DNA from 4 places in the Martelella mangrovi genome. Region 1 is predicted to be linked to each of the others. Evidence: predicted binding sites of a transcription regulator. Region 1 holds the regulator's gene; each other region holds the start of a gene.
The links. Region 1 encodes PhoB, which activates phosphate uptake and scavenging genes when phosphate is short. Its sites were predicted from a motif close to TGTCATNNANCTGTCAT; they were not measured.

Region 1 (7,902 bases):
TTCTCGATCCGGTAGAGCGGCATTTCGCCGGAGCGCTTGAAAACGGAAAAGACCGCCTTGTCCTTCATGTGATCGAGGGCGTAGTCGCGCCACTCGCCGTCGCCCACCATTCTGCCATAGACCCAGAGGATCGCGTCGAGTTCACGCCGGTGGAATGTGACGGGCAATGGCTCGGCCTTCTGGCCGGGTCTGAACTGGGCGATTTCGACGACATTGCTGCCGTCCGTCTCTTGCTTGCGTTGCGTATCCGGCTTTTGCACCATGCTTTCCCGCCTCGCATCCTGATTACAGATAAATGACAGTCTGCCCGCTTCAGCGAGAATTGCAAGGGCGCGCTTTCACCCGTTTCACCATGGCGGGCCAATAATTTGTTAACCCAAACGGCTTATCAATTCGGCAAGGGTTTTCGATCAGTTCCAGTAGTGCGTATCCATGTGTTCAGGCATCCCAAAACCGCTGACGTCCGGTGCGTTGGAAATGCGCCCGGCCATTTCGTGCCGTGCTGACGGGCGAAAGGCGGCGGATCGATGAGCATCATCCGCAAGGACCTCGGACCAAGACCCCCTGCCCGGCTGAAATCGAAACTGTCGGTGGTACGCCCCGGCAAGACCGTGCCCGATCTTCGCCTGGAACTGAGAAGCGGCGGCGAATTTTCCATCTTCTCCGATGCTCCGGGGGAGCTGGAACACACCATGGAGCGGCTGGGCGATCAGGCCGTTGAACCAAATCCCTTCCAGACATTGCCATTTCTGACCGGTCCCTCTGGCAGGGCCGATGCACAGACGCGACTGGCGCTGATCGAAGACAGCGCCGTTGCGGCCGGGGCCGGCCATCTTGCCGCGCTGATGGGGTTTTCGGTTGCCGGCGCGAATTCACACCTTGTCGCGTCGGCAGCACCCGGTGGCTATCACGCCCCGCTGATCTCGCGCCACCGCCCGATGGCAACGCTTGACCAGCTGTTCGAAGCTCTGGCGGGCTCTCTTGCCAATCTGCCGGGCGTGATTGCCTTTCCCGGGCTTCTGGCTGACGGCGCTTTCATGCGTTCAGCGCGCGCGGTCGCTGCTGCGCGCGGGCTTGCCTTCCGGGTTGCAGGCGCATGGCGCGGCCACGCATTGTCCGGGCGGATCGACCCGACCAGCGGGCTTTCCCACGCAGACCGCGAAGCCTGGCAGGCCAATCTCGAAAAATGGGAAAACCTGCAGAAGAAGGGCAGGATCACCTACCACGTTGCCCGCAACCCCGCCGAAATTTCCGCAGCGCTAGAAGAGCTTTCACTGCTCTGCGACACCGACGAGCACACCAGCCGGTGCGCGGCATGTTTTCCCGCCGTCAGACTGCTTTCCGAGCGCGACCGGATCAGGCTGCATGCGCTTTATATTGACGGACAGATGATTGCAGCCGCGCTCCAGCCGCTTCATCGCAGCGAGGCCTGGGTCTGGCAGGTCATGGTCCGGCCCGACATGAGCGACAAGGCAATCGACGAGCAGCTGATCATGCGTCTGACGCAATGGAACCTGCGCGATGCCAATATCGCCATAACCCGTGTTGCGCCCGCAGCCGGTCCGTTTCTTGCGGAGCGGTTCTGGCCGGTGGACGAGGGTTATGCAAGCCTGCTCGTAGCATTGCGCCCCGGCATGGAGCGCGCGCTCGACAGCGTGGCCGCAACCTATGAAGACGCCGGGACGCAGTACCCCGGACATCAAACCGAATAACAGTATTGCATTGCGAAAACAGCTGGCAGCGGCTGCCATGGCCCTGACCCGGGGTCAGGAGCAGCTTTTCAGCCGCGATTCCTCGGGCCGGTTCATCAGCGCGAAAATGTCGATATTCTGAAGCAGCGGATGGAAACCATCGTCGTCGCCGGCCTCGATCAGAACGTCGAGCGGCACGACCGGCGCGACCATGGGGCCGTTCCAGCAGGCGGCATCGAGATCAACCGAAAAGCCGGGTTTGGCGCCGCCGGCCTGGCGGGCGGCCGCCATCTGCTCCTGCTGATCCCTGAGCGCCAGAGCATCGGCGGGCGAAAGCCGCAGCACCGTCAGGTGCTGACCGGGCTTGCGGAACTTTGCCACGTCGGCTTCCTCCGCAGCGGCATTCGCGCTCACCAGCGTATAATCGTGACTGATCTCGCCGGCGCCGGATTTCTGGTAAACCGTCAGTACAATCTCGTTCGTCGGCAGCTTCATCTCCTCCGGCGCCAGCACCGCAATCCTGAGCGACGCGGGATTGGCCGCGATCGGCGACGGAATGGTCGTCGGCTTGGCGCCCGACAGGAAATTGAGCGAACAGGCCGAAAGCAGGGCGAGACCGGAAGCAGCCAGGAGTGTCTTGAAGATTGGCATGGGCATGATCGGGCGGGTCACAAACATGGTTAATAATCATTCATCCTATCGGGGATAGCTTAAGGGCCGGTAAAGAGTCAGCCGCTGCTTGTGGCCGATGGCGCAACAGGCGCGGACGAAAACACGCCGTGCATGCGTCATACCCTGCTTGACATTAATAATTATTGTTTTACGATAATTTTATATTGTAATATAAGAGGCACTTCGATGACCCCGACCAACTCTCCCGCCCTTTCGCGGCTATGCGGCCGCATGAAAACCCTGACCCGGATCATTCAGGCCGGGCTTGTGGCCGGCCTGGCCTACGCCGGCTGGACGGCCCTTGCCGGGCAGGACAGGATTTCGGCCTTTCTGACGGATGCGCTCGACCTCTCCGTTGCCGCAACGCTCACACCGGCGACGGGACTGGCGCTTGCCGCCCTTACGGTGATGTTCGCCGGGCTGGCGTTTTTCGGGCTGCAGACCGTCTGGCAATTGTTCGACCGGCTTCAACACGAAACGCCATTTTCCCATGCGGTTGCCGCACTTTTGCGTCGCGCTGGCCTGATTGCGCTTGCCGGCGCTGTCGCCAGCCTTTTTCTCACACCCGTGGCGACACTTCTGGCGACACTCGCCAATCCGCCGGGCAGCCGCACGCTTTCAGTCGGTCTCGGCAGCGACCAACTGATGCTGTTTCTGCTCGCGGGACTTCTCTTCGTGATGGGGCATGTCATGGTGCTCGCGACATCGATGAATGAAGATTATGAGCGTTTCGTCTGACCCATGCCGATCATTGTCAATCTCGATGTCATGCTCGCCCGCCGCAAGATGCGGGCGAAAACCCTTGCCGAACATGTCGGCATCACCGAGCAGAACATCTCGCTGCTGCGCTCGGGCAAGGTCAAGGGCGTACGGTTCGAAACGCTTGAAAAGATATGCCGCGCGCTCGATTGCCAGCCCGGTGACATTCTGGAGTATCAGCCGGACGAACCCGGCTGATCCTTATCCCCGCTCGGGGTCGCAATTGCCCCGGGCGGCAGATCAAAGCCCGATTTCGTGGGCATAAGGCGGGTTGGCGCCGGCGCGGGAGACGGTGACGGCAGCGGCCTTTGCGCCCAGCGCCAGGGCATCCGCGATTGCCTCCGGCGACAGCGTTTTGACCTTCTCCTTGGTCAGCAACCCGGCGATATCGAGCGATGCCAGGATACCGGCGTCGAACGTATCGCCGGCACCGACGGTGTCGACCACTTCGACCTTTTCACTTGGCACCTCGACCTTGTGTTCGGCGGTATAGCCGATCGCCCCGTCCGCGCCGCAGGTGATGACGACAAGGCTTGCGCCGGCCGTAATCCAGTGGCGGGCCTTGTCATCGAGCGAACCTGCGAGACCGAACCAGTCCAGATCCTCGTCGGAGAATTTCACGATGTCCGATTTGGCCGCCATGCGCTCGATCCGGGCACGGTGACCCGCGGGATCGGTAATAAATGTCGGACGGATATTCGGGTCGAGCGAGATCACGCGGGCTTCGGCCTCGCGCATCAAAAGCGCTTCATAGGTGGAACCGCAGGGTTCGGGGATCAGGCTGATCGCGCCGAAATGCATGGCCGCGCAGTCTTCGCCGATTGCGGGCAGGTCATCCTCGGTAATCATCCGGCCGGCCGTATTCTCATCGTAAAAGGCATAGCTTGCCGAGCCGTTGACCAGCTTGACAAAGGCGAGCGTCGTCGGCCGGTCGGAAACGGCAACATAGGAATGATCGACCTTCGACGCGTCGAGTTTCTCGCGAATGATATCGCCCATCAGGTCGGACGATATGCCGGAGAAGAACCCGGTCGGTCGGCCAAGCCTGGAAAGCGCGACCGCCGTGTTGCACACGGCACCGCCGGCATAGGGCGCAAATGCCGGTTCACCCTTGTCGGTCTGACGCGGCAGCATATCGATCAGGGCTTCACCACAGCATAAAATCATTCTCTTCTCCCGTTTTTGTTCCCGCGCCTGTCGTCCCGGCCTAGACGATCAGTTCCTCAAGGCCGCCGCGGGCCCGCGACCATTCCATCGGATGATCGAGAAACGCGCCGACGGCATCAAGCGTTGCCTTGTCGGCCAGCTCTTCCTCGCGTGCGACCGCAAGAACGTTCTGCCATGTCGCCAGGTAATGAAGCTCAACGCACCCTTCCCGGAAACGTTTCTCGGCCTGTTCGAAAATATCATAATAGAACAGAGCCATGCCGTGTTCCACCAGTCCGCCGGCAGCGCGGATGGCATTGATGAAGTTGAACATGGAGCCGCCTGCCGTGGTCAGGTCCTCGATCACCAGAACCCGCGCCCCGGCTTCCAGATGCCCTTCGATCTGGGCGTTCTTGCCATAGCCCTTCGGCTTCTTGCGCACATAGATCATCGGCAGTTCCAGGCGATCGGCGAGGAATGCGGCAAAGGGAATGCCCGCCGTTTCACCGCCGGCGACGCAGTCGAATTTCTCGAAACCGGCATCACGCAGCACCTTGGCCGCGGCAAAATCCATCAGCGTGGAGCGGATGCGCGGATAGGAAATCAGCTGCCGGCAGTCGATATAGACCGGACTGACCAGACCGGAAGCAAGCTTGTAGGGCTCATCCGGGGAAAAATGGACGGCGCCGATTTCCCACAGCATGCGGGCCATCAGTTCGCCCATCACTGCGGGGTCGGCAAAACTTGCTCTGCTCATCTCAACAATCCTCTTTGTCTTTGCGCCGTCACGACCTTGCAGGGTGCGGGAGTGACACTCTCTTGCAAGACACAATCTGTCGGCGCACGCCGCCGCCGGGGCGGCCGTTTCCGTTCCGGCCCTGAGTTGAACTGTCGGGGCCGAAAAATCAATCGGAGCCGGTATATTTCATCATGCCGAATGGCATACCCGCCACCATAGCGGAACGCCGGATGGCCGCAATGACGGATATTAAATCGTTTAAAAAACTTTTTGCCGCTGCTCTAGACTTCCATCGAATATCCGGCTCCGCGCACGGTGCGGATCACATCCGGCATCTGCGAGAAATTGAGCGCCTTCCTCAGCCGGCCGACATGCACGTCGACGGTGCGCTCATCCACATAGATATCATGCCCCCAGACACCGTCGAGAAGCTGCGCGCGGGAAAACACCCGCCCCGGAGACGTCATCAGGAATTCCAGAAGCCGGAATTCCGTCGGGCCAAGCCGCACTTCACGCGCCTTGCGGTGAACCCGGTGGGTTTCGCGATCAAGCTCGATATCGCCGCATTTCAGCACGCTGGAGAGCACTTCCGGACGGGCGCGGCGCAGGATCGCTTTCACACGCGCCATCAGTTCCGGCGTGGAAAACGGTTTGACGACATAGTCGTCGGCGCCGATCGCAAGCCCGCGCACCCGTTCGCTCTCCTCACCGCGCGCCGTCAGCATGATGATCGGCAGGCGTTCGGTTTCCGGCCGCATTCGAAGGCGGCGACAAAGCTCGATGCCCGACACCCCCGGCAGCATCCAGTCGAGCAGAAGAAGGTCGGGGACCCGCTCCTGCAGCCGGATTTCGGCCTCATCGCCGCGCATGATGGTCTCGACCTCATAGCCTTCGGCCTCGAGATTGTAGCGCAGCAGAACGCTGAGCGCTTCCTCGTCTTCAACAACTGCTATCTTCGGCACCATTGGGCTGATATCTCCCTCGTCTCAAATGGCTTCAGACATCATCGGAACCGACGGCAGGGGAATTGTCGTCCTTCGGACGTTCTCCCTGCGGCTGGGCGCCTGTCGCGATGTAGTAAATCATCTCGGCGATGTTGGTGGCATGATCGCCGATGCGCTCGATGTTCTTGGCGCAGAACAGAAGATGCGTGCAGGTGGTGATATTGCGCGGATCTTCCATCATGTAGGTCAAAAGCTCGCGGAACAACGAGGTATAGATCGCGTCGATCTCGTCATCACGCTCGCGGATCGAACTCGCCTTGTCGGCCTGGCGCGTGGTGTAGGCATCGAGCACTTCCTTCAATTGCAGGAGCGCCAGTTCGCACAGATGCTCGATGCCGTGGGCCAGCTTGCGTGGCACGCCGGTGCCCTGCACCGAGATCACCCGTTTGGCGGTGTTCTTGGCCATATCGCCGACGCGTTCGAGGTCGGCGGCGATGCGGATGGCGCCCATGATTTCGCGCAGGTCCGCAGCCACCGGCTGGCGCCGGGCAATTGTGACGATTGCCTTCTCGCCGATCTCGCGCTCCGCTTCGTCAAGCGCCAGATCGTCGGCGATCACCTTTTCGGCAAGCTCGGTATCGGTGTTGACGAGGGCGGAGACCGATTCGCTGACCATTTCTTCGGCCAGGCCGCCCATTTCGGAAATGCGGCGCTGGAGGTATTTCAGCTCGTCATCGAATGCCGTCGAGATATGCGAGGGGGCCATGTTCTTTCCTTTCCTGGCTTGAGCGTGCGGCAGCCGCCCCTCAGCCGAAACGTCCCATGATGTAATCCTGGGTCCGCTGGTCCGCGGGATTGGTGAAAATCGTATCGGTATCGTTCTCCTCGACCATATGGCCGAGGTGGAACATCGCCGTGCGTTCGGAAACCCGCGCGGCCTGCTGCATGGAGTGCGTCACCATCACGATGGTGTAGTTCTCCCTGAGGTCGGAAATCAGCTCCTCGACGCGGGCCGTTGCGATCGGGTCGAGCGCCGAACAGGGTTCGTCCATCAGGATCACTTCCGGGCTCACCGCAATGGCGCGGGCAATGCAAAGCCGCTGCTGCTGACCGCCGGAAAGACTGGTGCCAGGCTCGTGCAGGCGATCCTTGACCTCATTGAACAGACCCGCCTTGATCAGGCTGGTCTCGACGATCTGGTCGAATTCCGTGCGGTGGCGGGCAAGACCGTGGATACGCGGCCCGTAGGCGACATTCTCGTAGATCGACTTCGGGAACGGGTTGGGATTCTGGAACACCATGCCCACGCGCGCGCGCAGTTCCACCACATCGATCCCGGAGGTGTAAACATCCTCGCCGTCGAGCGTGACCGTGCCGGTCACCCGGCAATTGTCGATCGTGTCGTTCATCCGGTTGAGCGTGCGCAGAAAGGTCGACTTGCCGCAGCCCGACGGGCCGATCAGCGCCGTGACGGCGTTCTCGCGAATGTTGAGGCTGACATCGAACAGCGCGCGCTTCTGCCCGTAATAGACGGACACCGCCTGACCGGCCATCTTGTATGTGTTTTCGCTCATCGTCTTTTTCCAAGCCTTTTTGCGGTCATATTCATCCATCGCCTACCAGCGCCTTTCGAAACGGCGGCGCAGTATCACCGCCGTGACATTCATGAAGATCAGGAATGCCAGAAGCACGATAATGGCGGCAGAGGTGCGCTCGACAAAGGCGCGTTCGGCCTCGCCCGCCCACATGTAGATCTGCACTGGAAGCGCTGTTGCCGGGTCAAGCGGGCCCGCCGGATAATCGGCCACGAAGGCGACCATGCCGATCAGAAGCAGCGGCGCGGTTTCGCCCAGCGCCTGGGCAAGACCGATGATCGTTCCCGTCAGAATTCCCGGCATGGCCAGTGGCAGGACATGATGGAACACCGCCTGCATTTTCGAAGCCCCGACCC
Region 2 (7,902 bases), on a different contig from region 1:
AATTGTCGCCCGGCTGCATCAGCATGTGAAAAGTCAGCAATTGCGCGGCATGACCGGAGGCCACGGCAACGGCGGCCGATCCGCCCTCAAGGGCTGCCACCCGCTCTTCAAGAACCGCCGTCGTCGGGTTGGTGATCCGGGTATAGATATTGCCGAATTCCTGAAGCCCGAACAGGGCTGCGGCGTGATCGGAATCGTTAAACACGTAGGATGTCGTTTGGTAGATCGGTGTCGCGCGGGCATTGGTCGCGCTGTCGGGTGCCGCCCCTGCATGAATTGACAGTGTCGAAAAACCCGGTTCCCTGGTTTCCATAATGATTATCCTTCCCTGTTTATGGACCGGTCTTGTCGACTGACCGGCCCTGTTTTGATCAAGATCAATGTCGTCTTTTATACAAACGTCAAAATTGCCGTCGACCAAGAGGAGCAGCGCAATGGGCGTTTTGACCGACGACAATCACGCAGATGACCGTTATGCCGAATGGCGCAATGCCACCCATTCCGAAGGTGAAGAGTCCGCCGCCCTTGCCTTCCTCCAGCGCATCGCCGCGGAAGACATTGCCATGGCAGAGCCGCGCGACGCCAGCGAAATGAACGAGATGATGAAGGTTCTCAACATCGACCCGGTCGAGGCCGAGTTTCAGTATCGTCGTCTTTTTTACGGCATGCAGGCCAATTGCGCCGGGTGTCGGGCAAAACAGCGCTGCCGCGCGGATCTGGCATGCCAGAGGGCCGAGCGTCATTTCCGCGAATATTGCGAAAATTCCGAAATCCTCAGCGAGATGCGCGCCGATCCGGACATGCTGCGCTTTGAAGGCTGAGCGCCGTCATCCCGCCTGCATGAGACGCGGATATTCGATCGCCGGGCAGCGGTCCATCACCACTTTCAGCCCCATTGCCTCTGCCTTTCGCGCCGCGTCCTCATCGATAATGCCGAGCTGCATCCAGATCACCGCCGGCTTCGGCGCGAGCGCAAGCGCTTCGTCCACGACGCCGCCGACATATTCGGAGGCCCGAAAAATATCGACCATATCGATAGCGCCCGGTATTTCCGCAAGGCTGCCATAGACCGTCTGGCCGTGAATGCTTTTGCCGGCCAGTCCCGGATTGACCGGGACCACGTCATAGCCCCGTGCGAGCAGGAAGCCCATGACCCGATTGCTCGGCCGCTCGGGCTTGGGCGACGCCCCGACCAGGGCAATCCGCCGGACGGAGCCCAGGATTTCACGTATTTTTGCATCTGTTTCAGCAGGTTGCGTCATGGTGTTGCACATCTCCTTATGGTATTGACGAATACGAAGTCCATGGAGGAGCCCTCAGGGGCGTTGGGTAGACCATGAAGAAGCTCATACTCGCATCGGCCGTGCTCATGCTTGCAGCCGGCACAGCGGCAGCGCAAGAGCCGATCAATCGTTACGACATTCAGAACATGACCTGTAATCAGGTGCACGGCATCCTTGCCAGTCAAGGTGCGGCGATCCTGCGCTATCCCGCCCCCAGCGGCAGCGGGCGCACACTTTACGACCGCTATGTCAGCAGCCCGGCTGTCTGTTTCGCTCAGGGCGGACATGCCGTGCAGCGTGTGGTGCCGACCAGCGACACCAATGCCTGCCCGACACTGTCATGCAAACCCGGCCCGCCGGAATGCGACGACATGGCCCTTGGCCTGTTCTACTGTGACGACGACTGACGGAACAATCGCCGAATTTGCCAAATATCCGGCGTCAATCGGAAAATATTGTCACGCCCCGCGCCGCAGACTGCTTTCGCGTACCCGAAACGGTCTGTCGGGGCTTCCCCTCTTTTCAGCCTGTTGGTAAGCTTTTTTCTCGTCTCCGGCGTTCTTTTCAGAACTGCGTGATCTGTTCCTGCGCGGCGATGGAGCTTCGGAAACGGTTTCCGGCTGAAGCAGGCGCACTCTGCCGGACTGGCAAGTATCCCAGGCGCCAGATAACGAAAAGAGCATAATCATGGCAGAGAGTATCGCACATTACATCGCCCGCTATCTTGGTGAGGCAGGCGTCAAGCGGATCTGGGGGGTCACCGGCGATTCGCTGAACGGGCTCAGCGACAGCATCGGCCGCCTGAAGACGCTGGAATGGATGGGTACCCGCCATGAGGAAGCCGCAGCCTTCGCTGCCGGCGCGGAAGCCCATGTCACCGGCAAACTGGCGGTGTGCGCGGGGTCGTGCGGGCCCGGCAACCTGCATCTCATCAACGGTCTTTATGACTGCAACCGAAATCATGTGCCGGTTCTCGCAATCGCCGCCCACATCCCCTCCTCCGAAATCGGCAGCGGCTATTTTCAGGAAACCCATCCGCAGGAAATCTTCCGCGAGTGCAGCGTCTATTGCGAGCTGGTCTCCACACCGGACCAGATGCCCTATGTGCTGGAAGTCGCCATGCGCACGGCCATCGCCAAAAAAGGCGTCGCCGTGATCGTGCTGCCGGGCGACGTCGCCCTGAAGGAAATGCCCGGCGATACCGCGATCCGCTGGAATGCTCCGCGCCAGCCGGCCGTGGTGCCGCCCGAGGCGGAAATCGATGCTCTGGCCGAACTGCTCAACAATGGCAGCAACATCACGCTTTTGTGCGGTGCCGGCTGCGCCGGTGCGCGCGAGGACGTTTTGGCCCTTGCCGAGGCGCTGCAATCGCCCATGGTTCATGCCATGCGCGGCAAGGAATTTATCGAATATGACAACAGATTCGATGTCGGCATGACCGGCTTGATCGGTTTTTCCTCGGGCTATCACGCAATGGGGTCGGCCGATACGCTGCTGATTCTGGGCTCCGCCTTTCCCTATCGCGCTTTTTATCCCGCTGAGGCCAAGATCGCCCAGGTCGACACCCGTGCCGAAGCGCTCGGCGCCCACACCCAGGTCGATCTCGGCATTCTAGGCGATGTCGGCTCGACCATCCAGGCGCTCCTGCCCAAGCTGAAAAAGGGTCGCAGCAGCCGGTTTCTCGACAACGCCATCAAGCATTACAAAAAGGCGCGCGAAGGCCTTGATGCGCTGGCAACGGAAAAGAGCGCGAAGGAGCAAATTCATCCGCAATATGTCGCCCGACTGCTCAGCGAAAAGGCCAGTGAGGATGCCGTTTTCACCTGCGATGTCGGCACCCCGACAGTCTGGGCCGCACGTTATGTGGGCATGAACGGCAAACGCCGCCTGATCGGATCGTTCTCGCATGGCTCCATGGCCAATGCGCTGTCACAGGCCATCGGCGCACAGGCCATCGACCGCGACCGGCAGGTGATCGCCATGTGTGGCGATGGCGGCTTTTCGATGCTGATGGGCGACGTCCTTTCGGTCACCCAGCTCGACCTGCCGATCAAGATCGTGGTGTTCCACAACCGCACGCTTGGCTTCGTGGCGATGGAGATGAAGGCCGGCGGCTATATTTCCGATTCGACCGATCTCAGCAGCCCCGATTTTGCCCGCATCGCCGATGCGGCAGGCATGAAGGGTATTCATGTCGAAGACGCCAGCCAGCTGTCAGCCGCCCTCGACGAGGCGCTGGCCACGCCCGGTCCGGTGCTTGTGGATGTGATGACCGCCAAGCAGGAACTGGCCATGCCACCGCAGATCACCATGGAACAGGCCAAGGGCTTCAGCCTCTACATGATGCGGGCCATCCTGAATGGACGCGGCGATGAACTGGTGCAGTTGACCAAAACCAACCTGCGCTGAGACCACACCCGGGACAACGACGAAAAGGCCCGCTTCCCTGCGGGCCTCAGTTCGTCGATAAACCCGAAGACGTGCGGGTTGTTGCCTTCACCGGCCGTTCCCACAGGTGTCATGCTCGGACTTGATCCGAGCATCCATTCCAGTCAACCCTTTGATAAAAAAGAGTTTAAAATGAGCGTTTATCGTGTGGCCCTGGATCCTCGGGTCAAGCCCGAGGATGACACGGAGTGAGGGGCAGCTTTGTCAACAAACCGAGGGCCGCTTGCTGTGCGCTTCCAGAAAGAGACTTTGCGCGCAAGAACTTGGCTCTTGCCGGCTTCCGGCTCAAGGCCGGAATGACGGCGGGGGGATAGGCAAAGCTGTGATTGTCTACAGGGTTTGACGAAAATTCCGTCTCCGGCTCTTCGGTCAGGCCCTGCTGGCGCTCCAGAGCCCACCGGCCGTGACGAGAATCGGCAATGCCAGATAGCCGCCGAGAATGATGAGCAATCCCTCCGCACCGCTGGCGTGAAGATAGTCCGCCCCGCAGGGAGATCCGTGGAAAACAGCGCCCAGCCAGGCATTCCGCGTCAGGGCGAGCAGAATCAGCGATAAAGCCGCCGCGAAAATACCGGCACTTCGGTTTGCCGTGCGTTTGAACGATGCCCACAGGATGAAACAGATCGCAATGAACAAAAGCGGCGCCGACAGAATGCTGCCTGTGATGAATGTCCCATCCGCGCCCTGCGTACACGTACCGGTGAACCCCAGAAGCTGAAGCGGCATGGCGGTGATGATCATGGCGGCGGCGGCCCACATCCACCGGCCCACACAGGCCAGTATCACCGACGCGACAAGCGGCAGGCACACGGCCCCGACGATAATGACGAACGGATTCATGACGCCCCCGTCACGTGTTGATGATCCTGCGCGAAAACACGATCAATCGATAAAACCATGACCGTATTGCGTAGCTTTTCGACCGGATATTAATCCTCGTGATCGCGCGTTGGAAATTCCGGCCTGCGGAATGTCGAGGAGATCATGGTGAGCCCTGCCCCGATCGCGCCAACGGTGAAGATCACCTGCAGCCCGGCGCTTGTGGTGGCGGCCAGCATCATGTCGGATTTTTCGAGCGGCTGGACGGTGATTTCCAGGAGGCCGATGATCCAGTGGGCCGCCGCACTGCCCGGCACCATGGGAATGCAACCGGCAACCGCGATGGCATTGCCCACGCGCCGGACCGGAAACGGTGTGTTGTAGGAAAGCTCGACCACCAGCGCCACGGCAACGGCAGCGGCAAAGGATGCCGCCTCAAGCGGCCAGCCGTGCAGCATGCACAAAGTCCGCACCGCCAGCGCCAGCGCGCCGGCCAGCGCGGCCCAGCCGAGATTGCGATAGCCGAAATTGAACAACACCCCGAAGCCTGCCGCAGCAACGGCGCCGAAAAAGGCATGATGGGCAATGTTGGGCGCGGATTTCGGCGCATCCTGCAATCCGCCGCCAAGCACGATATGGGCCGCACCGACCCCCAGCGTAATGAACACGAGAATCATCGCGACAGTCACGAAGCGCGCGCTGCCGAGCGTTGGAAATCCTTCCATGATATCGGTCTGGGCATTCATCGACGGCACCCCCGGAACCAGCATCAGCACCGCAGCACTCATCGAGGTATCGATCATGGTGCTGCCCATGGCCATCGCCCCGAGACCGGAAAGCACGGCAGCGGCAAACGCCACCGTGGCCGTGACGACGAAGGCATTATAATGGCGCTCAAGCAGAACGAGCCGGATATACTGGCCGACCATGCTGGCGATCAGCGTTGTCACAAAAGCCGGCGCATCCGCGCCCAGAAGCCGGCCGAACGCCGCGCAGGCAAGCCCGGCGGCAAACACATTGAGCGCCTTGTGATGCTTCAGCGTGTCGCGCTGGGCCTTTGAAAGCTTGTCCTCTACCGCCTGCGGGGTCATGCCCCCTCTGCCGACCTCGGCGCAGATCTCGCGGACGCGGTGATTGATCCGCATGTTCACACCATGATGCCCGACCCCGGCCATATGGGTCGAGGTGCACACGCCATCGCCCACCGTGGTCGCAATCGAGGCGAAACCGACGCGAATGTCGACGCTTGTGACGCCAAGCCCCAGCGCAACCTTGCGAACCCCTTCGCGAACGACGGCCGACTTCGCACCGGTTTCCATGAGGATACGTCCCGCCTCCAGCGCTATCAGCGCTGTCTTTTCCAGCGCCCTTTGCCGCAGGAGCAGTTCGGCCACGGTATCTTCATGCGGTCCCTCTGCATGCCGGGCCGGGGTGCCTGTTTCAGTCATTGCATCTCCTGTTGCAAAGGCGGATCTGTAAGCGACGTTCGGAATGGCCGCCGGCATAGCGCTCGGCCAGCGGCGAAATTAGACAGCGGCTGCGCATGCGCCTTGCGCTATGTCAAGCAGGCGATGCGAAGCCTTTGCCTATCGTATCCAAAGCGCGGCTGCGGGGAAATGGGGGACAGTCGGGAAAGGCAAAAAACCAGAAACGTCAAATACTGCGTCAAGTCGATTTTGTTTATGACAGTTTTATGACTGTTGTGTGACACTTTTTTTAAAGAAAATGCAGGATATCCACGCGAATATGAATTTTTTACAACATGCTATGCTTGGAATTATTTCGTTGTTATAGGACTTCCGTTTTCAACCAAACCTCAAAAGGGCTATCTGATGAAAATCGGAAATTTCTCCAAGGGCGCTAAGGTCGCAGCCGTTGCAACCGCCATGCTGGTGTCCGGCACTGTCGCACAGGCTCAGGACGTTCAGCTGACGGGCTCCGGCGCCTCTTTCCCCTTCCCGCTCTACTCGGCCTGGTTTAAGGATTTTGGCCAGAAGACCGGTATTGAAGTCAACTACCAGTCGAAGGGTTCCGGCGCCGGTATCGAAGACTTCACCAATGGCGTTGTCGACTTTGCTGCTTCCGATGCGGCCATGGACGATGAGGAAATCGCCAAGATCGACGGCGGCGTCGTGCTTCTGCCGATGACGGCCGGCGAAGTTGTTCTCGCCTTCAACCTTGATGGCGTTTCCGACCTGAAGCTGCCGCGCGATGTTTACCCGAAGATCTTCCTCGGTGAAGTCACCAAGTGGAACGATCCGGCCATCGCTGCCGCCAATGACGGCGTCGACCTGCCCGACGAAGACATCACGGTTGTTGTTCGCGCCGATTCTTCGGGCACGAGCTTCAACTTTACCAATCATCTGGCCGCCATCAGCTCCGATTTCGAAAGCACTGTCGGCGCCGGCAAGACCGTTCCGTGGCCGAAGGCTTCGAACTTCATCGCCGCTCCGGGCAACCAGGGCATCACCGCCACGATCAAGCAGACGCCCGGCGCGATCGGCTACATCGAATACGGCTATGCCAAGCAGACCAACACGCCTTACGCCATGCTTGAAAACCAGGCCGGCAACTACGTAAGCGCTGGCGCCGATGCCGGTAAGGCCGCTCTGGCTTCCGCCGAATTCGACGATCATAACCGCGCTTTCATCACCGACCCCAAGGGTGAACAGGCTTACCCGATTTCGACGTTCACCTGGCTGCTCTTCTACAAGGAAGGTCAGGACGCCGATACCGTTGCTGCCCTGAAGAAGATGGTCGACTACGGCCTGACCACCGGTCAGGAAATGTCCGACAAGCTCGGCTACATCCCGCTTCCGGAAAACGTCATCGAACTTGATCGCAAGTCGATGGAAGAAATCAAGTAATCGAGACAGCACGCTGTCTTGTGCCGGGGCGTATTGTCATGCGCCCCGGCTTTCTCAGTTCAGGATCCGTTTGCGCTTGCGTCAACGACAAGATCACCGGGATAGCCCCGATCTTCGCCAGTAGGAGCCCGCTTGATGGCCGACAACACGAAAAACACATTGCCTGAAGATGGCAGTGTTTCGAGACCGCCGACCGCTTTCGAATACGGTTACGACAAATCCTTTCGTATCCTGACGCTGGCCGCCGGCGTTCTGACCATCCTGCTTCTGGTCTATATCTTCTGGAAGCTCGGCGCACAGGCTGCCCCCGCCATGCGCGAATACGGGCTGGGCTTTCTGACGACCGTGGTCTGGAACCCCAATACCAATGAATACGGTATCCTCGCCGAAATCTGGGGGACGCTTTATTCCTCGCTTCTGGCCCTGCTTTTCGGCGGCGTCCTCGGCATTGCGGTTGCGATCTTTCTGACACAGGGTTTTCTGAA
Region 3 (7,902 bases), on a different contig from region 1:
GCGCTTTCCCTTCGAAACCGGCTGACGGTGTTCGGAGACGATTACGATACCCGCGATGGCACCTGCATCCGCGACTATATCCACGTGCTGGATCTGGCCTCGGCACATCTGAAGGCGCTCGATTTCATGGATGGCAATGAGGGCGCGCATGTCTTCAATCTCGGCAATGGCAACGGCTTTACCACGCTGGACGTGCTGGAGACGGCAAAACGGGTGACCGGCCGCGACATCCCCTATGAAATCGGCCCGCGGCGGCCCGGCGATGCCGGCGTTCTCGTTGCCGACAGCGCGCGTGCCCGGACCGTGCTCGGCTGGACGCCGCAATTCGACGCGCTGGAAACGATTATCGAAACCGCCTGGCGGTGGCATCAGGCCCCCCATTACGGCCCTTTCGCAGTCAATAAATAGGACGGGTTCCATGACGGAAGAAAACACGTCGCAAAGCGCGCCGCACCGGCGCTTCAACCCTTTGAAGAATGAATGGGTACTGGTTTCTCCACACCGCGGCCGCCGCCCCTGGCAGGGCGGTCAGGAAGAAGCGACCGTGACGGAAAAACCGTCGCATGATCCCGACTGCTACCTCTGTGCGGGCAATAAACGCAACTCCGGCGCGGTGAACCCGGACTACAAGGGTGTCTACGTTTTCGACAATGATTTTCCGGCCCTTCTGGAAGATACGCCCACCGGGAAAATGAGCGGGGATCGGCTGTTTCGCGCCGAAAACGTTCATGGCACCGCGCGGGTCATCTGCTTTTCCGAGCGCCACGACCTGACCTTGCCGGAGCTGCCTGTCGCGGCGATCAAGGGCGTTGTCGATGCCTGGGCCGGCCAGATTGAAGAACTGGGCGCGTGTTATGACTGGGTCGCCGTCTTCGAGAACAAGGGTGCGGCCATGGGCTGTTCCCAGCCGCATCCGCATGGCCAGATCTGGGCATCCGACTTCCTGCCCAACGAGGTGGTCAGAGAAGACCGCAATCAGGCCGACTATTTTGCCGAGACCGGTAACGTTCTGCTGCTCGACTATGCGAAAAGCGAAACCGAAAAGCGCGAACGCATCGTCGTTGAAAATGATGACTGGCTGGCGGTTGTGCCGTGGTGGGCTGTCTGGCCGTTCGAAACGCTTGTTCTGCCGAAACGCCATGTCCTGCGCCTGCCGGATCTGGACGCGCGCGAACGTGTGGCGCTGGCCGATATCCTGAAGCGGCTTTGCACGCGTTATGACAATCTGTTCGAAACCGAGTTTCCCTATACGATGGGCTGGCATGGCGCGCCCCTGCGGGCCGGCAATCATGAACACTGGCAACTGCATTGCCATTTTTATCCGCCGCTGCTGCGCTCCGCCACGGTCCGCAAGTTCATGGTCGGCTATGAGATGCTGGCGGAAGCACAACGCGACCTGACGGCTGAAACCGCTGCCGAACGTTTACGCTCGCTTTCCGATATTCACTACAAGGACAGGCTTTTGCGGAGTGCGAACCATGAGGAGCACTGACCCGCGTCAGCTGGCGGCCGCTGCATTTGAAAAGCATTTCGGAGGATTGCCGGAAACCGCGGCATTTGCACCCGGACGCGTCAATCTCCTCGGCGAACATACCGACTATAATGGCGGCTTCGTGCTTCCGATGGCGCTTGAGAGACTTGGAGTCGGTATCGCTGCCGCGCGCGGCGATGCCCCCGGAAAGGTTGAACTTTTTTCAAGTACGTTTGATGCCGTGCGCACCCGGACCATCGATGAAGGTCGGGCCGGCGACTGGTCCGACTATGTGCTTGGCTGTCTCAAATCGGCATGCGCCGAAGAAATTGCCGCGAGTGGCATCCGGATCGCTCTTGCGACAACCCTGCCGATGGGGGCGGGGCTTTCAAGCTCGGCGGCCCTTGAAGTTGCGACGCTCAAAGCGGCCTCTGAGCTTTTTGGCCGCAAGGCAGACCCGGTTTCTGTCGCGGTCGAGGCGCAGGCCGTTGAAAACGGGTTTGTCGGCATGCCCTGCGGCATCATGGACCAGTTTGCATCTTCGGTGGGAACGCCGGGAATGGCGTTGTTCCTGAACACCAGAACGCTGGAATACGCTCCCGCGCCTTCGATCCCCGGCTATCGTTTCGTGATTGTCGGCTCCGGCGTCAGCCATCAATTGACCGAAGATGGCTATGCGACACGCGTGGCCGAATGCCGGCAGGCCTGCAATCTGCTGGAGGTCGCGATGCTCAGTGATCTGGGGGTGGATGCTCTCGGCGGCACGCCCGGTTTTCCGGAGCTGCTGCACCGCCGGGTTCGTCACATCGTTACGGAAAACCAGCGGGTTCATGATGGACTTGAAGCGCTTCGCACCGCAGATGCGGGTGTTTTCGGCCGTCTGATGCTGGAAAGCCATATCTCGCAAAAGGACGATTACGAGATCACGGTGGCCGAGACTGACGCCATTGTCGAAACCGCCATCGCGCTCGGCGCCTGCGGCGCCCGCCAGACCGGCGGCGGTTTTGGCGGCTCCGTGCTTGCTCTGGTTGCCGATGGTGATCTTGAGGCCTGGGCCGACAAACTCACGGCCACCCTGCCGCACACCACGATGATTGCTATTGTCTGAAGCGCTGGTGTTGCGAGCGGCATCCGGTTTGTTTGCGCCCAAGGGAAATTGGAAAGCTGATGTTTCCGACCGTCATGTTAAAACGTGGTATGACGCATACGCCAGCACGAATAATGTGCTCTGAGTTGTTATAATCAGCGGCACACAAAAGAACAAAAGGGGGCGGTTGCAAGTCAGTGCAACACGGAAATCAACGGCAATTTCTTATAAAGAATTGATTTTATTGGTAGCGGAGGAGGGATTTGAACCCCCGACACAAGGATTATGATTCCTCTGCTCTAACCTACTGAGCTACTCCGCCAACCAGGGCCTTGCACGGGAAACGCATCTTGCGACGCGGTGTGGAAGACCATGCGCCCGAACTGTTGTGCACCGCGCGGGACGGGGCGTTATTAGGGCCTCGTGCAGGTAGTGTCAAGCAGGTTTGGCGCAATTTTGCGCGGAGTTTCAGGCGGCCCGGGCGCGGCCGGAAACCGGCTGTTTGTCGGCTCTTTGCCAAGGCGGGAGATGCTTTTTCGGCAGGCGCTGCGTTTCGCGTTGCGCGGCAAGGGCAGGTTTGCGCTGTTTCGGTACGGCGCAACGCCATTCTTTTCTCGAAATGCGTGTCAAAAAGGCCTATATGGGCCCGACGAAGGAGCAGAAATGGCGCGTATGAACAAAAGTGAAGACTGGCAGGGCCGTCACGCCCCGAGTCTTGCGGCCATCGAGTCGCTTGCAATCGAGGCCTATGCCAGGCTGCCCGAGCCGTTTCGTGCGCTGACCGGTGATCTCGTTGTCGATATCGCAGATTTCCCGAGCGACGATGTGTTCGAGGACATGGCGCTGGAAACGCCCTTCGATCTGCTCGGCCTGTTCGAAGGGCGCGGCATTTCCGAGCGGTTCACCATGGAAACCGGCGAGATGGTCAACCGCATCACCCTCTATCGCCGGCCGATCCTCGACTACTGGGCGGAAAACGAGGAGACGCTCGGCGACATCGTCACCCATGTCCTGATCCATGAGATCGGGCACCATTTCGGCCTGTCGGATGACGATATGCAGCGGATCGAGGAAAGCGCGGACGAAGACGACGTGCGGCGCTGAGACCGCCGGTTCGAAGCCCGAAGAACTGAAAACCCCGCGCGGTGGAACCGGCGGGGTTTTACGTTCCGGGATTACTCGGGGCGGCTGAAATCGCCCGACTTTGCGTCCATCACCCACAATTCGCCGCTGGAAATGTCGAACCAGGCGCCACAGAGCTTCAGCTTGCCCTGTTTTTCCGCCGTCGCGACATTGGGGAAGGAGCGCAGATTGGCGATCGAATTGCGGATCGAGATGCGCTCAAGCGCGGTCTGGCGTTCCCCGTGGGTCATATTGGAATTCGAATTGATCTGCTCGGCCGCCGGTTTCAAGAGGGTGGTCCACTTGCCGATGAAATCGCCGGGAGACAGCGGTTCGGCATCCGGCGAAAGGGCGGCGTGGATACCCCCGCAGCGCCCGTGGCCGAGCACCACGATGTTCTTCACCTTCAGCCCTTCAACGGCAAATTCAAGGGCGGCGGATGTGCCGTGATATTGCCCGTCCGGCTCATAGGGCGGAACCATATTCGCGACATTGCGGACCACGAACAGCTCACCGGGGCGCGCATTGAAGATCATTTCGGGCGCGGCGCGGGAATCGCAGCACGCAATCATCATGGTCTGCGGTTTCTGCCCTTCCTGGGCCAGCGTCCGGTAGCGGGCACTTTCCTCGACATAGCGTCCGGACATGAAGCTCTTGTAGCCATCGAGAAGGGATTTGGGAAACGCGTCCATTGTCATTCGTCCTTCATGCTTTTGCGCATCGTCTTTTATCAGCTTCTTTTACGTCGCCGCGCGGGATGCATCAATTGACGCAGGCCAACTTTTGCAAAGGGCGCGCTGAAACTTGCGGTATTGCGTTCCAGTCGCAGCTCGTCGGCGTCTTCGCGCACGGCGCGGGCGAGGATCTCATAGACCGCCGCCGTCGCCCGCTCCAGGGCCTCGGCAGGGGGGATTGCGGCAAGCCGGGCGGCGAGAAACAGCGCAGAAAACAGGTCGCCCAGCCCGTTCGGCGGGTTTTCAAGCCGGGTGTGCTCGGCAAGAACGGCCTGTCGCTGATCGACATAAAGGGCGGCCACGCCATCGCGGATCATCGCCTCAGCAGAGGTGACCACCACCGCAGACGGCCCCAGGGCGAGCGCTGCATCGATTGCGGCGGCGTTGTCGGCAATCTCACGACCCGTCAGCCAGGAAAGTTCGAAGCGGTTTGGCGTGGTGATATCGGCCAGGGGCAGGAGTTGGTCGCGCATGGCGGCAGCGGTTTCCTCCGCCACGTAAAGCCCGTTTTCATCACCGCAAACCGGGTCGCAGAGATAGATCAGATCGGGGTTGTCGGCCTTTAGGGTCCGTACCAGCGTGGCGATGGCTGCAGCCTGTCGCGGATCGGCAAGATAGCCGCTGATGACGGCGTTCACTTCGCCGCGCCAACGGCTTGTCGCAAGGTCGTTCAGCGCTTTGGTGAAGTCGCCGTCATCGAATTTCAGTCGGGTGGACGGGCCATGGCCGGGATGATAGGGCATGACGATGGTGGGGACGGACCATATGTTCAGCCCGAGCGTTTCAAGTGCGAAGACAATCGCCCGGTTGCCAACGGCGCCGCGCATCACGTGGCTGGAAATGGCGATGACTGCGCCGGTTTCTGCTGTCATTTCATGTCCTGGTGCTGTTTTAGGCTTTGCAACCTGCGCGATAAGGAAAGTGGAAAAACTTTGCCATCGGCCACAATTACGCTCTAAATCGTCTGTTGGAGGACGTTGTCAAGCCAGTGTTGTGACGGCAGCGTTATAGAACGGACGGCGCGGAAGACAAAGTGGCAGTAAGAATGCCGCCTCGCGCGCGCCCTCGCGACAAAAACATGCTGGAGGAAACATGGAAAACAAAGCCGACCAGATGCGCAAGAGCCTGATGGAGGCTGCCGAGAAGGCCGCTGTCGCAGCCGATGCGCCTTTTATCAACCCGTTTTCCATGTTCAAGCGGGCCAGTCCCGAAGACCTTGCCCGCTACGATGCGGATATGCTCGCAGCCTCGGCCATCTTCGCCGCGCGCGAGGTTGGCGCGTTCGAAGGCGGTGCGGCGCGGGTGAGCGTCGGCCCTGTTTCCGGCACCGCGCCGCCTGAGATCGCAACGGATGTGATCGCGATTACCGATCGCAACATGCCGTTCATCTATGATTCGGTGATGGCCGAAATCGGCGAATTCACCACCGATATCCTGCTGGCCGTCCATCCGATCCTGATCGCCACGCCCGGCAAGCCCGTCGTTGCGTTTTCCGCGGAAACCGAACATGTGCCGGAAGATCGCATCAGCCATGTGCAGGTGCATGTGGCAGCGCTTTCGCCCGATACCCGCGCCCGGCTCAAATCGCGGCTTGAATATGTGCTGGCCCATGTCCGGCTTGCCGTCAACGACTGGCCGGTCATGCTTGAAAAGCTCGAAACCGCCATGGACGAACTCGAGACCCGGGTGCCGGAAGCCCTGAAGGCAGCGGGCGAGGAGACCCGTCATTTTCTGGAGTGGCTGCGCGACGGTAATTTCACCTTCCTCGGCATGCGTGAACTGATCTACACCCATGAAGACGGTCCGGGCCGGGTCGAGCGTGTGAAGGGATCCAGCATCGGCATTCTTGCCGATCCCGAGATGCGGGTTCTGCGACGCGGGCCGAAGCCGGTGGTCACCACCCCTGAAATTCTCGCCTTCATGGAAGGGCCCGAACTTCTGCTGGTGACCAAGGCCAATACCACGTCGATCGTCCACCGCCGCACCTATATGGATTATATCGGCGTCAAACGGTTCGATGAAAATGGTGAGGTCGTCGGCGAACTGCGCATCGTCGGGCTGTTCACCTTCACAGCCTATACCCAGTCGGCTGCGCGCATTCCGCTTTTGAGGGCAAAGCTTGCCGAAGTGTCGCGTCATTTCGGCTTCGAGCCCAAAAGCCATGCCGGACGCATGCTCCAGAATACGCTGGAATCCTATCCGCGCGACGAACTGTTTCAGGTTCCTGTTCCCCTGCTGACGGATTTTGCCGAGCAGATCATGGATGTTGCCGAACGGCCGCGCATCCGTGTTCTGAGCCGGATCGACGGTTTTGACCGTTTCGTCTCGGTTCTCGTCTATATTCCGCGCAATCTCTATGATTCCCGGTTGCGGGAGAAGGTTGGGAATTATCTCGCCGAGGTCTATCAGGGCCATGTTTCCGCCTATTATCCGTCCTTCCCCGAGGGGCGTTCGGCGCGGGTGCAGATCATCATCGGCCGCCACAGCACGGAAAAAACGCCCGATGTGCCGCAGGCCGAACTGGAAGCGGAAGTCGCCAGGCTGGCTGCCGACTGGGAGGAACACTTCAATGCGCTTGCCGGTCTGGGCGCGCCGGAGCTGAAGGCCAATGAAGCCTATCACGAGACATTTTCGCCGGAAGATGCCTATGGCGACCTGAAGCTGATTTCGTCGGCTGCCGAAAGCGGCCTCCGCATTGCCTTTTACCGTAGTGGCGCGGACGACGACGAATTGCGGCTGAAGATATTCCATGCCGGCGGTCAACTGGCGCTTTCACGGCGCGTGCCGCTTCTGGAAAATCTCGGCTTTACCGTGATTTCCGAACGCACATTCGAACTTGCCCTGCAAAAGGACGATACGGAGCCGGTCGATGTCATCCTGCACGACATGGAGCTTCTGGTCGACGGTTCGGTGGTCTTCGACCTCGAGGCGGACAGTGCGCGCCTTGAAGAGGCGTTCATCGCGGCGTCTGCCGGCACTGTCGACAATGACAGTTTCAACCGGCTGGTGCTGCTGGCCGGTCTCAATGTCGATCAGGCCAATGTGCTGCGCGCCTATGCGCATTATCTGCGCCAGGCCGGCCTCAGCTTCACGGCCGGCTATATTGCCCAGTCGCTCTGCCTCTATCCTGTGATTGCGCGGGCGATCTTCCTGATGTTCCGCACGGCTTTCGATCCCGCGCTTTCCGACGAGGAGCGTGCCGAGGGGCTGAAGAGCGCGCGCGGAACCATCACCGAGGGGCTGCAGGGCGTGCCGAACCTTGATGATGACCGGATCCTGCGGCTGTTCATCAAGCTTGTGGATGCGACGCTGCGCACCAATTATTTCCAGACCGATGAAAACGGCGCGCCGTGCCCGAACCTCGCCTTCAAATTCGCCTCGCGGGCGCTTGCCATCCTGCCCGAACCGCGGCCGTTTCGCGAGATCTTCCTTTATGGGCCCGAGGTGGAGGGCGTGCATCTGCGTTTCGGCAAGGTTGCGCGCGGCGG
Region 4 (7,902 bases), on a different contig from region 1:
TGGCCATCATCGACGTCGGCCTGAAGGTCGAAGGTCGTGTGCCGCTGAAGGAATTCGGCGTGCGCGGCAAGGATGGCGAACTGAAGGCCGGCGACGAAGTTGAAGTCTATGTCGAGCGCATCGAAAACGCGCTGGGCGAGGCTGTTCTGTCGCGTGAGAAGGCCCGTCGCGAAGAGGCTTGGGTCAAGCTCGAAGCCAAGTTCGAGGCCGGCGAGCGCGTCGAAGGTCAGATATTCAACCAGGTCAAGGGTGGCTTCACGGTCGACCTCGACGGTGCGATCGCCTTCCTGCCGCGTTCCCAGGTGGACATCCGTCCGATCCGCGACGTATCCCCGCTGATGCACACGCCGCAGCCGTTCGAAATCCTCAAGATGGACAAGCGCCGCGGCAACATCGTCGTTTCGCGCCGGACCGTTCTTGAAGAAAGCCGTGCGGAACAGCGTTCGGAAATCGTCCAGAACCTCGAAGAGGGCCAGGTCGTTGAAGGTGTTGTCAAGAACATCACCGATTACGGCGCCTTCGTCGATCTCGGCGGCATCGACGGTCTGCTGCATGTCACCGACATGGCATGGCGTCGCGTCAACCACCCGACCGAGCTTCTGTCCATCGGCCAGAACGTCAAGGTTCAGATCATCCGCATCAACCAGGAAACGCACCGCATTTCCCTGGGCATGAAGCAGCTTGAAGCTGACCCGTGGGATGGCATCCAGGCCAAGTATCCGGAAGGCAAGAAGATTTCCGGTACCGTTACGAACATCACCGATTACGGTGCGTTCGTCGAGCTGGAGCCGGGCATTGAAGGCCTGATCCACATCTCGGAAATGTCCTGGACCAAGAAGAACGTCCACCCCGGCAAGATCCTGTCGACCACGCAGGATGTCGAAGTTGTCGTTCTCGAAGTCGATCCGGCCAAGCGCCGCATTTCGCTCGGTCTCAAGCAGACGCTTGAAAATCCGTGGGAAGCCTTCTCCTTCTCGCATCCGTCCGGTACGGAAGTCGAAGGCGAGATCAAGAACAAGACCGAATTCGGCCTGTTCATCGGTCTCGAAGGCGACGTCGACGGCATGGTTCACCTTTCCGATCTCGACTGGAACCGTCCGGGCGAGCAGGTCATCGAGGAATACAACAAGGGCGATATCGTCAAGGCTGTTGTTCTCGATGTGGACATCGAAAAGGAACGCATCTCGCTCGGCATCAAGCAGCTCGGCAAGGATTCGCTGACGGAAGCAGCCGCTTCCGGCGAACTGCGCAAGGGTGCTGTTGTTTCCTGCGAAGTGACCGACACCAACGATGGCGGCGTCGAAGTCAAGCTCGTCAACCACGACGATGTTTCGGCCTTCATCCGCCGTTCGGATCTGGCCCGCGACCGCGACGAACAGCGCCCCGAGCGTTTCTCGGTCGGCCAGGTGTTCGACGCCCGCGTCACCAACTTCTCCAAGCGCGACCGCAAGGTCATGCTCTCCATCAAGGCGCTTGAAATCGCCGAGGAGAAGGAAGCTGTTGCACAGTTCGGTTCGTCCGACAGCGGCGCTTCGCTCGGTGACATTCTCGGCGCCGCCCTGAAGGGCCGCGACGACCAGTAAGCACTGCTTACGCCGTGAATACTAAACCGCCGGGTGGCAACGCCCGGCGGTTTTTTGTTGTGCCTGCTGTCTTGACCTCCGTCGGCCGGTTTCCGATGTTTGAGGAAGGAAGAGCGAAGGAAAAGACCATGGCCAAGAAGACGCCGATACTGCCCGGAACGAACAGCAGGCCGCTCGATCCGGAGATGGATGCCCTGCAATACGAGATCATGCAGGAGACGGCGCAGGCGCTGGGGCGGATCGGACGGCGGCTGGAGGAGGCGTTGGCAGCCCTGAAGCGCCATGACGAGACGCCGGGTTCCAATCAGGACCGCGACGAACTGGTGCAGGCGGCGGCCGACAGGGCCTTTGCGCTGTTCATCCAGCGTGATTATCTGGGGCTCAAGACCGATCATCACCTGAAATCGACCTATGATATTCCCCGCGAGGTGATGCTACGCGTCGGCGTGATGAAGAAGGCCGAAAAGGCCGACAAGACCTGAAAGCGCTCTGAAATAGCCGCAAAAAAACGCCCCGGTCAAAAGCCGGGGCGTTGCATTCCTGGAAAGGGACTATGATCAGTTCACAGATTGCTGAAGGCGCTCGATTTCGTCCTTGAGCACAAGTTTCTTGCGTTTGAGTTCTGCAATTTCCTCATCTTGACTGGATGGCGAGGAGATCACGTTCTGCAGCTCTTTTTCGAGCGCGGAATGTTTTTCCTCAAGGGCGGCAAGGTGGGTCTGAACTGTCATTTCAACACGTCCTTCCTTTGTTTATCGCCGCAGGATGCGGCGCCTCGTCATCGATTTGCAATAAAACAATGCCATGTTTCAGCACACTTGTCGAAGGCGGAAATGTGATTTTCCGGCGGCATTTTCAATGTCTGCGCTATCACCCTTCGCAAGCTCGCTTTTCACCGAAAACGAATGATGCTAAAGCCGTTTTCAGGCCTTTTTCGGCCACATTTGACCGTGGCCTCGTCGCGGTTTCGCCAGAACTGGAATTACGACTGAAACGGAAGGCCGATGAGCCCGATCATGAATCCGCCCGTCGCCATTGCCATGGGCTCCCAGTCAGACTGGGAAACGATGAAGAATGCTGCCGATACGCTCGATGTTCTCGAAATCGATTATGATGCGCGCATCATCTCGGCCCACCGCACGCCGGACCGGCTTTACGACTTTGCCCGCGGTGCGCGCGGCGAAGGGTTTCAGGTCATCATCGCCGGCGCCGGCGGTGCTGCCCATCTGCCGGGCATGCTGGCGGCCATGACGCCGCTGCCGGTGTTCGGCGTTCCGGTTCAGTCGCGTGCGCTTTCCGGCCAGGACAGCCTGCTTTCAATCGTGCAGATGCCGGCGGGCGTGCCTGTTGGAACGCTGGCGATCGGCAAGGCGGGTGCCGTCAATGCCGCGCTGCTTGCCGCCGCCGTTCTGGCGCTCTCGGACGAGGAGCTTGCCGGCAGGCTCGATGACTATCGGGCCCGTCAGGCGGCCCATGTCGCAGAATATCCCATCGACAAGGATGAGTGAGTCCATGAAAACCATCGGTATCGTCGGCGGCGGCCAGCTCGGCCGCATGCTGGCCATGGCTGCCGCCCGGCTCTCCATCCGCACGGTCATTCTGGAGCCGCAGGCGGACTGTCCTGCAGCACAGGTGGCAAATGCGCATATCGTGGCGGCCTATGACGATGAAAGCGCGCTTGAAGAGCTTGCCGCCCACTGCAATGTCATCACCTATGAATTCGAAAACGTGCCGGAAAAAAGCGCGGCCCAGCTTGCGGGCAAACGCCCCGTCTATCCGCCCGCGCGCGCCCTTTCGATTTCGCAGGATAGGCTCACCGAAAAATCCTTTCTCAATGAATGCGGCATTCCGACAGCTGGCTTTCACGCGGTCGACACCCGCGCCGATCTCGATGCCGCGCTTGACCTGTTTGGCGGGCGCGGTGTGCTGAAGACGCGCCGTTTCGGTTATGACGGCAAGGGGCAGTGGGTTTTTACCGGTAGCGGCGACGATGCCGATGCCGCCTTTGCCGCGCTTGCCGGAGCGCCGGCGATCTTCGAGGAATGGATCGATTTCGAGCGCGAAATTTCGGTGATCGCAGCGCGTGGTATCGATGGCGCCTTTGTCTCATTCGATCCGGCGGAAAACGAGCATCGTGATGGCATACTGCGGATTTCGCGGGTGCCGGCCCGCGTGTCCGATGAACTTGTCGAAAACGCGAAAATCGCCGCCGAAAAACTGCTTTCGGCTCTTGGCTATGTTGGCGTTGCGGGCCTTGAACTGTTTGTTGCGCGTGACGGACGTCTGCTTGCCAATGAGTTTGCCCCGCGGGTGCACAATTCCGGCCACTGGAGCGAGGCGGCCTGTGTGATCTCGCAGTTCGAGCAGCATATTCGCGCCGTCTGCGGCCTGCCGCTGATCGATCCTGTCCGCCACAGCGATTGCGTGATGCACAATATCATCGGCGACGATATGGACGATATTCCGCGCTGGATGGCGACGCCCGGCGCACTGGTGCATCTCTATGGCAAGGACGAAAGCCGGCCGGGCCGCAAGATGGGCCATGTCACCGTGCTTCATCCGCATGAAAACCACCGGAACGGTTGACTTTCGCGCAGCCATTCGCTAGGAACCGGCCACAGCCAAGCGCGCCTCCTTCCGGCGCGCTTTTGAATGTTGAAACAGACCGCCTTTACTGATCAGTCGAGAGCGGCACAAACAGCGGATCGAAAACATGAAGATCAAGAATTCGCTCAAGGCGCTCAAGTCCCGTCACCGGGAAAACCGTCTGGTGCGCCGCAAGGGCCGTGTATACATCATCAACAAGCAGAACCCGCGCTTCAAGGCTCGTCAGGGCTGAGTGCGTGTAACCGGACCGTGACCGGGCCGGTGCAATATCTGTTTGACCTTTTGCCATGACGGGATACCATCCCGTCATGCGCTTTTTTATGCCTGCTTTTCTGACATTCGTTTCGCTGGCGCCGCTGGCCGGTATGCCTGCGCTCGCGCAAACGGCCGATGGCGCCGATGTTGCGGCTGTGACGACGCCTGCCGACCCGCTCGATGCGTTGTATCGCCAGCTTGTGCGCACGCGCGATCCCGCCGAGGCTGCCGCTTATGCCAGGGACATCGACGATTATCTCGACCGCTCGCCCAGCGCGACAGTGTCGTTGCTGATCAAGTCTTCGGATGACGCGGAGGCCGATGGCCGCACCGCCGCCGCGCTCGATTTCCTGTCGGAGGCGATTGCGCTCAGGCCCGATGAACCGGCGGCCTATCGCAAGCGCGCCGTGCTTCATTATACCCATGGCGATCTGAACCGGGCGATGGATGACATCGGCACGGCGCTTGCGCTGGAACCGCGCGATTTCGGCGGACTCGGGCTGATGGCGACCATCCTCGACCGCACCGGCCGGCCCGAAGCAGCACTTGAGGTCTGGCGGCGTTATCTCGATTTTTATCCCGCCGATCGCGATGTCGGCTCTTATGTCGATACGACCGAAAACGAACTGGCGGGTGAGCGGTTGTAAACAGCTTCCGTCGGAGAACGGACATGAAAAGGCCCGGGCCTGCGATTGGCAGACCCGGGCTTTTTATTCCAGCAGGTGCGCGTCAGCCCTGTTTCTGGCTCTGGCGCTCCTTGGCGCGGTCATCCATCAGCTCGTACCACATGGCGTTCAGCACCGCGAAGAGTGCTGCCAGCGGCAGACCGAGGATCCAGGCGAAATACCACATTGATATCTCCTTTTACGGGTTTCGGTGAGCCGGACCCGAAGGTCCGGCCCTGTCACTCAGTATGCGTGGCTGTCCGGGTTGGTCACATCCTCGTTCGTCACCTTGCCCCACATGATGTGATAGACATAGGAGGTGTAGAGCAGGATGATCGGCACGAAGATCAGCGCGCAGACCAGCATGATGAACAGCGTCAGCTGGCTGGACGATGAATCCCAGGCTGTCAGGCTTGCAGCGGGCTGCTGCGAAGACGGCAGGATGAAGGGGAACATCGCCACGCCGGGCGTTGCAACCACACCGAAGACCGAGATGCTGGACGACAGCATGGCCAGTGTCGGTTTGCTGCCCTTCAGCCCGATGAACGCGCCGAGTGCGCCGAGAAAGCCCAGTGCCGGTGCGAGCATCATCCAGGGATAGCGCCCGTAATTGGCAAACCATGCACCCTGTTCACGCGCCACGTCGCTCATCAGCGGGTTGGAGGGGCCACCGGCATCGACAGTGCTGGTAAAGGCATAGCCGTCAATACCGTAGTAAAGCCAGACGCCGGCCAGCGCGAACAGCACGATCAGGACAAGAGCCGCAATCGAACCGAAAGAGCGCGAGCGGTCGTTGACCGGACCTTCCGTCTTGGTCGACAGGTAGGCTGCACCATGCATGACCAGCATGGCGACGCAGACCAGACCGGCCAGCAGTGCGAAGGGGTTCAAAAGGCCGAAGAACGAACCGTCGTAGAAGATACGGAGGTCGTCATCGAACCGGAAGGGAACGCCCTGCAGCACATTGCCGAGCGCCACGCCGAAGATCAGCGTTGGCACGAAGCCGCCGATGAACAGCAGCCAGTCCCAGGTGTTGCGCCAGGTGGCGCTTTCACGCTTGGAGCGGTACTTGAAGCCGACCGGGCGCAGGATGAGCGCGAACAGGATCGCGAACATCGCCAGATAAAAGCCCGAGAAGGATACGGCGTAGATGGCCGGCCACGCCGCGAAGATCGCGCCGCCGCCGAGGATGAGCCAGACCTGATTGCCTTCCCAGACCGGGCCGATCGTGTTGACGACAACGCGTCGTTCGGTATCGCCCTTGGCGACGAAAGGCAGCAGCGTTGCCGTGCCGAGGTCGAAGCCGTCCATGATGGCAAAGCCGATCAGCAGAACGCCGAGCAACAGCCACCAGATAACGCGGAGGACTTCGTAGGATATGAGATCGTGTAGTACCATGATGTTTTACTCCGCTGGTGCCACTTCGACGCCCTTGACCCGGCGGAAGCCGAGAACGGGCATTTCCGGTCCGTTGTCAGGCTGCGGTCCCTTGCGGATCGCGGCGAGCATCAGGCCCATTTCGACGATGAACAGCACCGTGTAGATGCCAACAAAGCCGGCAATCGTGAGGAGCAGCGTGCCCGCACCGAGGCTGGAGACAGCAAGCGCCGTCGGCAGGATGCCCTCGATGATCCACGGCTGACGGCCGAGCTCGGCGACGATCCATCCCGCTTCTGCGGCAATCCACGGCAGCGGAATGATCCAGACTGCGAGGTGCAGCAGCCAGCGATGGCTGTCGAGGCGGCGGCGTGCCGACAGATAGAAGAACACAGCCATTACCGCGATGAACAGGAAACCGCATGCAACCATGATGCGGAACGACCAGAACAGTGTGCCGACCGGCGGAACGAGGCTGTTGGCCGCCTCTTCGATCTGTGCCGGTGTGGCCTGGCTCGGATCGTCGACATAGCGCTTCAGCAGATAGGCATAGCCGAGGTCGTTGCCATACTGTTCAAGCGTGGCCTGATCCGCCGTATCCGGCGTGCCGGTTCCCATGGCCTGACGCATGTTGGTCAGCGCGTTATAGGCGAGGATACCGTTTTCGATCCGGGTCTTGCCGCTTTCGACCAGTTCGTTGATGCCCTCGATCGGGGTATCCAGCGAACGCGTGCCGATCAGGCCCATGACCCACGGTATTCTGACGGCGTAATGCGTCTCGCGGTCCTGGGTATCGGGAATGCCGAACAGGGTGAAGGATGCAGGTGCGGGCTCGGTGTCCCACATGGCCTCGAGCGAAGCCAGCTTCATCTTCTGGTGTTCGGTGGTCAGATATCCGCTTTCGTCACCCAGCACGACGACCGAAAGCGCCGCAGCCAGGCCGAACGAACAGGCAATCGTCATCGAACGCTTGGCGAGTTCGACATGACGTCCCTTCAGCACATACCAGGCGCCGACGCCGAGCACGAACACCGAAGCGGTGACATAGCCTGCAGATACCGTATGCACGAACTTGGCCTGGGCAACCGGATTGGTCAGCACCTGGAAGAAGTTGGAGACTTCCATGCGCATCGTAACCGGGTTGAATGTCGAGCCGACCGGGTTCTGCATCCAGCCATTGGCAATCAGGATCCACAGAGCCGACAGGTTCGAGCCGATGGCCACGCACCAGGTGGTGATCAGATGGGCAACCCGCGACATGCGGTCCCAGCCGAAGAAGAACAGGCCGACAAAGGTGGCTTCCAGGAAGAAGGCCATCAGCCCTTCAATCGCCAGCGGTGCACCGAAGATGTCGCCGACATAGTGGCTGTAATAGCTCCAGTTCATGCCGAACTGGAATTCCATAACGATACCGG

Region 2: the regulator PhoB is predicted to act here: its motif matches at 6,233-6,249, upstream of pstS (phosphate ABC transporter substrate-binding protein PstS).
Region 3: the regulator PhoB is predicted to act here: its motif matches at 5,393-5,409, upstream of ABID12_RS10505 (NAD-glutamate dehydrogenase).
Region 4: the regulator PhoB is predicted to act here: its motif matches at 2,360-2,376, upstream of ABID12_RS01880 (YdcH family protein).

Annotation. Positions count from the first base shown of each region.
Region 1 is NZ_JBEPLY010000004.1:22,166-30,067, forward strand. It holds gene ABID12_RS06970 (DUF2794 domain-containing protein) at 1-263, opposite strand, end outside; gene ABID12_RS06975 (GNAT family N-acetyltransferase) at 528-1,712, shown strand; gene ABID12_RS06980 (hypothetical protein) at 1,767-2,369, opposite strand; gene ABID12_RS06985 (DUF2975 domain-containing protein) at 2,550-3,101, shown strand; gene ABID12_RS06990 (helix-turn-helix domain-containing protein) at 3,105-3,320, shown strand; gene ABID12_RS06995 (carbohydrate kinase family protein) at 3,363-4,289, opposite strand; gene ABID12_RS07000 (orotate phosphoribosyltransferase) at 4,330-5,025, opposite strand; gene phoB (phosphate regulon transcriptional regulator PhoB) at 5,289-5,972, opposite strand; gene phoU (phosphate signaling complex protein PhoU) at 6,004-6,717, opposite strand; gene pstB (phosphate ABC transporter ATP-binding protein PstB) at 6,758-7,564, opposite strand; gene pstA (phosphate ABC transporter permease PstA) at 7,568-7,902, opposite strand, start outside.
Region 2 is NZ_JBEPLY010000005.1:91,931-99,832, reverse strand. It holds gene ABID12_RS09425 (O-acetylhomoserine aminocarboxypropyltransferase) at 1-313, opposite strand, end outside; gene ABID12_RS09420 (DUF6455 family protein) at 435-821, shown strand; gene ABID12_RS09415 (CoA-binding protein) at 828-1,262, opposite strand; gene ABID12_RS09410 (hypothetical protein) at 1,337-1,690, shown strand; gene poxB (ubiquinone-dependent pyruvate dehydrogenase) at 1,971-3,692, shown strand; gene ABID12_RS09400 (hypothetical protein) at 4,101-4,571, opposite strand; gene ABID12_RS09395 (threonine/serine exporter family protein) at 4,661-5,998, opposite strand; gene pstS (phosphate ABC transporter substrate-binding protein PstS) at 6,383-7,417, shown strand; gene pstC (phosphate ABC transporter permease subunit PstC) at 7,553-7,902, shown strand, end outside.
Region 3 is NZ_JBEPLY010000006.1:59,799-67,700, forward strand. It holds gene galE (UDP-glucose 4-epimerase GalE) at 1-408, shown strand, start outside; gene ABID12_RS10475 (UDP-glucose--hexose-1-phosphate uridylyltransferase) at 419-1,492, shown strand; gene galK (galactokinase) at 1,479-2,579, shown strand; tRNA gene ABID12_RS10485 (tRNA-Met) at 2,804-2,880, opposite strand; gene ABID12_RS10490 (metallopeptidase family protein) at 3,222-3,662, shown strand; gene ABID12_RS10495 (carbonic anhydrase) at 3,734-4,378, opposite strand; gene pdxY (pyridoxal kinase PdxY) at 4,411-5,286, opposite strand; gene ABID12_RS10505 (NAD-glutamate dehydrogenase) at 5,507-7,902, shown strand, end outside.
Region 4 is NZ_JBEPLY010000001.1:397,105-405,006, forward strand. It holds gene rpsA (30S ribosomal protein S1) at 1-1,583, shown strand, start outside; gene ABID12_RS01875 (DUF6665 family protein) at 1,712-2,065, shown strand; gene ABID12_RS01880 (YdcH family protein) at 2,141-2,314, opposite strand; gene purE (5-(carboxyamino)imidazole ribonucleotide mutase) at 2,588-3,091, shown strand; gene ABID12_RS01890 (5-(carboxyamino)imidazole ribonucleotide synthase) at 3,096-4,169, shown strand; gene ykgO (type B 50S ribosomal protein L36) at 4,297-4,422, shown strand; gene ABID12_RS01900 (tetratricopeptide repeat protein) at 4,511-5,092, shown strand; gene cydX (cytochrome bd-I oxidase subunit CydX) at 5,175-5,297, opposite strand; gene cydB (cytochrome d ubiquinol oxidase subunit II) at 5,354-6,508, opposite strand; gene ABID12_RS01915 (cytochrome ubiquinol oxidase subunit I) at 6,515-7,902, opposite strand, start outside.